DNA from 2 places in the Streptomyces sp. NRRL F-5755 genome. Region 2 is predicted to be linked to the other one. Evidence: riboswitches for the same ligand, from Rfam matches in the RefSeq annotation. Region 2 holds a riboswitch; the other holds the start of a gene.
What was found. Region 2 has a riboswitch for thiamine pyrophosphate ahead of thiC (phosphomethylpyrimidine synthase ThiC). Riboswitches for the same ligand answer to the same signal wherever they lie in the genome.

Region 1 (3,177 bases), on a different contig from region 2:
CGTCGTGAAGCGGTCCGGGGCGAACGGCAGGGCCTCCTCCGGCAGCGGGCCGCCGGTCAGCGCCGCCGCCAGCACGTCGCCGGTGACGGGCGTCAGCAGCACCCCGTTGCGGTGGTGGCCGGTGGCCAGAAGCAGGCCGGGCAGCGCGGTCGGGCCGAGCAGCGGCGCGTTGTCGGGCGAGCCGGGGCGCAGCCCGGCGCGGGTCTCGACCAGCGGCAGTTCGGTGATGCCGGGCACCAGTTCGTGGGCGTCCCGCAGCAGTTCGTAGACCCCGCCCGCGGTGACGGTGGTGTCCCAGCCGAGTTCTTCGGTGGTGGCGCCGACGACCAGCTCGCCGTCCTCGCGCGGTACGAGGTAGAGCGGGCCGCCGCGCACCACGGCCCGTACGGTGCGGGACAGAAACGGTACGCCGCCGGGCAGCCCCTCGGGCATGCGCAGCCGCAGCACCTGGCCCTTGACCGGCCGGACCGGCGGCAGCACCTCCTCGGGGACGCCCGCCAGCCGCCCGCTGCGGCTGCCCGCGGCGAGCACGACCTGCCCGGCCGCGATCCGGCTCCCGTCGGCCAGCTCCGCGCCGGTGGCCCGGCCCCGCTCGACGGTCAGCCGCTCGGCGGTGGTGCGGTGGAAGGCGACCCCGGCCCGCTCGCAGGCGGCGAGCAGCGCGGCGGCCAGCCGGCGCGGATCGATCTGGTGGTCCCCGTCCACGCGCAGCCCGCCGCGCACGCCCGGCGCGAGCATCGGCTCCAGGCGCCGGCACTCACGCCCGCTCAGCCACTCGGAGTCCAGTCCGCTGCGGCGCTGGAGGGCGTGCAGATCGCGCAGATAGGCGCGGTCGTCGGCGTCGAGCGCGACGGCCAGCGTGCCGCACCGGCGGTAGCCGAGGTCCCGGCCGCTCGCCTCGGCCAGCTCCGCGGCGAAGTCCGGATAGCGGCGGGCGGAGGCGAGGTTGAGGCCGAGCAGCGTCTGCTCGCCGTAGTGCAGTTCGGTGACGGCGGCCAGCATGCCGGCCGCGACCTGGGCGGCGCCGCCGCCGGGCGCCGGGTCGGCGACGGCGGTGCGCAGCCCGCGCTGGGCCGCCCGCCAGGCCGTGACCAGGCCGATGATGCCGCCGCCGATGACGAGGACGTCCGGGGACGCCGGTACCTCAGGGGACGTCGGTACCGAGGTGGGCTCCGAGGTCCGTACGGACGGCTGTGCAGGTGGATGCATGGGCGTCCAGCCCCTCCCTTCGCCGGCATGACCCGGATCAGGTTCGTACGGTCGGAGGCCGCAGCAGCCTCCCTCTCAGCCCGGTGCGTCCGGGCTCCCGCGAGTGCGTTCCCCGCAACCCTAGTACGGGCCGCCGACGCGCCGTAAGGGAACACCGGGGGCGGGGAACGGGGTGTGAACACGGGGCGTCGCGCGGCCACCTGAGGGTGACCGGCCGTGACGTTGTGTCATAGATCTCGTTGCGCGGAGCTCGGGGTCGCGCGACACGCCGTCCTAGAGTGATCGGGTGACCGAGCAGACGCAGCCCCAGGACCCCGCCCGCGCGCGCCAGGGCGGCGAACCCGCCGAGCGCGCCGCCGAACGCGCCCGGCGCGTCGTCATCGTCGGCGCCGGCCTGGCCGGTGTACAGACCGCCGTCGCCCTGCGCGAACAGGGCTGGCGCGGGGTGATCACGGTGCTCGGCGACGAGCCGCACCGGCCGTACGACCGCCCGCCGCTGTCCAAGGCCGTGCTGCTCGGCAAGGCCGACGGCTCGACCTTCGACGTGGACTTCGAGGCGCTCGGCATCGACCTGCTCCTGGGCCGGCACGCCACCGGACTCGCGCCCGCCTCGAAGGTGGTCGAGACCGATGCCGGACCGGTCGAGTACGACCATCTGGTGATCGCGACCGGTGCCGAACCGGTCACCCTGCCCGGCTGCGACGGCCTGCCGGACGTCCATGTGCTGCGCACCATCGACGATGCCGAGCGGCTGCGGCCGGTGCTGGCCGAGCAGCGCCAGGTCGTGGTGGTCGGCGCGGGCTGGATCGGCGCCGAGTTCACCACCGCGGCGCGCGAGGCGGGCTGCCGGGTCACCGTCGTCGAGGCCGCCGACCGGCCGCTGGCCGGGGCGCTGCCCGCCGAGGTCGCCGCCCCGATGGCGGCCTGGTACGAGGACAGCGGCGCCCAGCTGCGCACCAACGCCCGGGTCGCCGCCCTCACCGAGGGCACGGTCACGCTCGCCGACGGCGCGACGCTCGCCGCCGACGCGGTCGTGGTCGGCATCGGCGCCCGGCCCGCGACCGCCTGGCTGGCCGGCTCCGGCGTCGAACTGTCGCCCGAGGACCGCTCCGTACTGGCCGACGAGCGGCTGCGCACCTCGCTGCCCGACGTGTACGCGGTCGGCGACTGCGCCTCCTTCCCGTCCGCCCGCTACGGCAGCCGCCTGCTCGTCCACCACTGGGACAACGCCCTCCAGGGCCCGCGCACGGTCGCCGCCACCCTCGTCCGCGGCGAGGCCGAGGGCCCGGTGTACGACCCGGTCCCGTACTTCTGGTCCGAGCAGTTCGGCCGCTTCGTGCAGTACGCCGGGCACCACACCGGCGCCGACGAGACGGTCTGGCGCGGCGACCCGGAGAGCGCGGCCTGGTCGGTGATCTGGCTGCGCGACGGCGTGCTCGTCGCGCTGCTGGCGGTGGGCCGGCCGCGCGACCTGGCGCAGGGCCGCAAGCTCATCGAGCGGGGCGCGGCGCTGGACCGGCAGCTGGCCGCCGACGCGTCCGTACCGCTGAAGTCGGCGGCCGTCTGAGGCCCGGCGACGGGCCCGGGCAGGGGTCTCGTACGGGTGCCTGCCTGCACCGATGGCGATGCCCCGCTACCGGCTGTCAGTGGGAGGTGGCAGGCTTGTCCCGTGACCGAGATTGACGCAAAGATCGATGGACTCGTTCCCGCCTGGCTCACCCTCCCCGACATCGCCGAGATGATCGGCGTCGAGGTGACGCGTGTGCGGCAGCTGGTGAAGGAGGGCCAGCTGATCGCGGTGCGCCGTGGCGAGAACCGTGCCCTTCATGTGCCGGCCGACTTCATCAAGGACGGCAAGGTCGTCAAGGGACTCGTCGGGACGCTCACGCTCCTGCGGGACGACGGCTTCGCCGACGAGGAGATGCTGGAGTGGCTCTTCACCCCCGACGAGACACTGCCCGGCACCCC
Region 2 (3,177 bases):
GATCGGCTTCTCGGCGAGCGAGGATGCGTCGTGCCCGACGCAGGTCTTCGATCACGCGGTCGCGCCGGCCTACCGGTGGTGGCCCGATCACCTCGCCGGGCTGCTGCGCACGGCCGGGTTGGCGGAGGTGGCCCGGATGGTGCGCGAGCCCCAGCCGACCGACCGGCGGCAGTTCCGTGAGGTTCATCTGCTCGCCCGTAAAGGCTAGTCAGCGCCTACGTGGATACGGGAGGCCCCGGGCCCGCGGGGCCTCCCGTACGTCACTCAGTCCGCCATCGGCAGGTACACCCTGTTCCCGCTCGCCGCGAACTCCTTCGACTTCTCCAGCATCCCCGCCTCGACCTCCTCCGGGGACGCGCCGTCCTCGCCGCCGAACTGCTCCGTGATGCTCCTGCTGATCTTCATGGAGCAGAACTTCGGGCCGCACATGGAGCAGAAGTGGGCGGTCTTCGCCGGCTCCGCCGGCAGCGTCTCGTCGTGGAAGGCGCGGGCCGTGTCCGGGTCGAGGGCCAGGTTGAACTGGTCCTCCCACCGGAACTCGAAGCGCGCGTCGGACAGGGCGTCGTCCCATTCCTGGGCGCCCGGGTGCCCCTTGGCCAGGTCCGCCGCGTGGGCCGCGATCTTGTAGGTGATGACGCCGGTCTTCACGTCGTCCCGGTCCGGCAGGCCCAGGTGCTCCTTGGGCGTGACGTAGCACAGCATCGCGGTGCCCCACCACGCGATCATCGCCGCGCCGATGCCCGAGGTGATGTGGTCGTAGGCGGGCGCGATGTCGGTGGTCAGCGGGCCCAGCGTGTAGAACGGGGCCTCTTCGCAGATCTCCTGCTGGAGGTCGACGTTCTCCTTGATCTTGTGCATCGGGACGTGTCCCGGGCCCTCGATCATCGTCTGCACGTTGTGCCGCTTGGCGATCGAGTTCAGCTCGCCGAGCGTGTGCAGCTCCGCGAACTGCGCGTCGTCGTTGGCGTCCGCGATGGAGCCGGGGCGCAGGCCGTCGCCGAGGGAGTAGGTGACGTCGTAGGAGGCGAGGATGTCGCAGAGTTCCTCGAAGTGGGTGTAGAGGAACGACTCCTTGTGGTGCGCCAGGCACCACGCCGCCATGATCGAGCCGCCGCGCGAGACGATGCCGGTCTTGCGGCGGGCCGTCAGCGGCACGTAGCGCAGCAGGACGCCCGCGTGGACGGTCATGTAGTCCACGCCCTGCTCGGCCTGTTCGATGACGGTGTCCTTGTAGATCTCCCAGGTCAGCTCCTCGGCCTTGCCGTCCACCTTCTCCAGTGCCTGGTAGAGGGGGACGGTGCCGATGGGGACGGGGGAGTTGCGCAGCACCCACTCACGGGTGGTGTGGATGTTGCGGCCGGTGGACAGGTCCATGACCGTGTCGGCGCCCCAGCGGGTCGCCCAGGTCATCTTCTCCACCTCCTCCTCGATCGAGGAGGTGACGGCGGAGTTGCCGATGTTCGCGTTGACCTTCACCAGGAAGTTCTTGCCGATGATCATCGGCTCGATCTCCGGGTGGTTGACGTTGGCGGGCAGCACGGCCCGGCCGGCCGCGATCTCGTCCCGTACGAACTCGGGGGAGACGTTCTCGCGGATCGCGACGTACTCCATCTCCGCCGTGATCTCGCCGCGCCGCGCGTACGCGAGCTGGGTGACCGCGGCACCGCCCCGGCCCCGGCGCGGCTGCCGGGGGCGGCCGGGGAAGACCGCGTCGAGGTTCTTCAGGCCGCCGCGCGGCGAGGTGTGCTTGAGGCCGTCGTCCTCGGGGCGGGGCGGCCGGCCCGCGTACTCCTCGGTGTCTCCTCGGCTGATGATCCAGTTCTCCCGCAGCGGCGCGAGGCCGCGGCGGACGTCCGTTTCGATGTGGGGATCGGTGTACGGTCCGGACGTGTCGTAGAGCGTCACGTCCTTGCCGTTGGTGAGGTGCACACGGCGGACCGGGACCCGCAGGTCGGGCCGCGATCCGCTGAGGTAGCCCTTGTGCCAGCCGATCTCCTTGGCGGAGCCCCGGCCGTTTTCGGGCGTGCGTGCATCCTGCAGAGTCATGAAGACCCACTCCCTACGCCGGCATTACCCGGTAACAGGTTCGGCGGTCGACGCAGCGGTTCCCGTGGCGGCGTCCCGGCGTCGGCCGGCCGTCCCGTACGGAGTTCAGCGCCCTCTCAGCCCGGTGCTCCGAGCTCCCGCGATTGCAAAGGTGCCACCACGGTAGCGGCCGGTGTGGCGCGGTGAACAGGGGGCCCTGCCGGTTCTTGCGATGATCGGGCGGTGACCAGCAACGAGCCCTCGCACTCCGCGCACCACCACGCTTCAGGTCAGCCGCACGGGCACGGCACCGATCCGCGGCACGCCGTGCCGGGTGACGGCCGTGGGACCGGCGCCGCCGGGGACGGCGTTCACGCCCCCGGACCGGCCGCGCCCGGGGACGGTGCCCACGCCCACCGGCACGCCTCCGGCCATGGGCACAGCCATGCCCACGGCCATGCCCCGGCCGCGCCCGTCTCCCGTCATCTGCGCAAGGTCATCGCCGCCGTGCTGATTCCCTTCGCCGTCGCGGTCCTGGCCGGACTGGTCGTGCTGTGGCCGGGCGGGGCGCCCGGCCACAAGCCGTCCGGTGTCGGTTTCGACCAGCCGACCGAGAAGGCGAAGGTGGTGAAGGTGGAGGAGGTGAACTGTGCGGACGTCCACGCCCAGCAGCAACAGCAACCTTCGCAGCAGCAACCGTCCTCGCCCGCGGGCCCCCAGCGGCCCCAGCACTGCGAGCGGGCGGTCATCGAGGTGACGACCGGCAAGGACACCGGACGGCGGTTCGAGTCGATCGTGACGCCGGACGCCACCCGCCACTACAAGGCCGGTCAGGGAGTCGTGGTCGCGTATGCGCCCAAGGCGCCCAAAGACCTGCAGTATTCGGTCACGGATGTGGACCGGACCGTACCGATGTGGGTACTTGCCGCCATCTTCGCGGCAGCCGTGGTCGTCGTCGGACGGCTGCGCGGCGTGCTCGCGCTCGTCGCGCTGGTCGTGAGCTTCGCGGTCCTGACGCTGTTCATCCTCCCCGCCATCCTCCAGGGCTCCAATCCCCTGCTGGTCGCTGTGGTCGGAGGCAGCGCGATCATGCTCGTCGCCCTCTACATGTGCCACGGCCTGACGGCCCGTACGTCCGTCGCCGTCCTGGGC

Region 1: linked by a shared signal. The riboswitch ahead of thiO (glycine oxidase ThiO) and the one ahead of thiC (phosphomethylpyrimidine synthase ThiC) in region 2 are both predicted to bind thiamine pyrophosphate.

Annotation. Positions count from the first base shown of each region.
Region 1 is NZ_LGCW01000262.1:59,773-62,949, reverse strand. Features, by position in the region: gene thiO (glycine oxidase ThiO) at 1-1,209, opposite strand, end outside; TPP riboswitch at 1,207-1,320, opposite strand; gene ADK86_RS22140 (FAD-dependent oxidoreductase) at 1,496-2,776, shown strand; gene ADK86_RS22135 (Rv2175c family DNA-binding protein) at 2,879-3,177, shown strand, end outside.
Region 2 is NZ_LGCW01000137.1:81,729-84,905, reverse strand. Features, by position in the region: gene ADK86_RS15335 (class I SAM-dependent methyltransferase) at 1-208, shown strand, start outside; gene thiC (phosphomethylpyrimidine synthase ThiC) at 265-2,046, opposite strand; TPP riboswitch at 2,040-2,197, opposite strand; gene ADK86_RS15320 (YibE/F family protein) at 2,269-3,177, shown strand, end outside.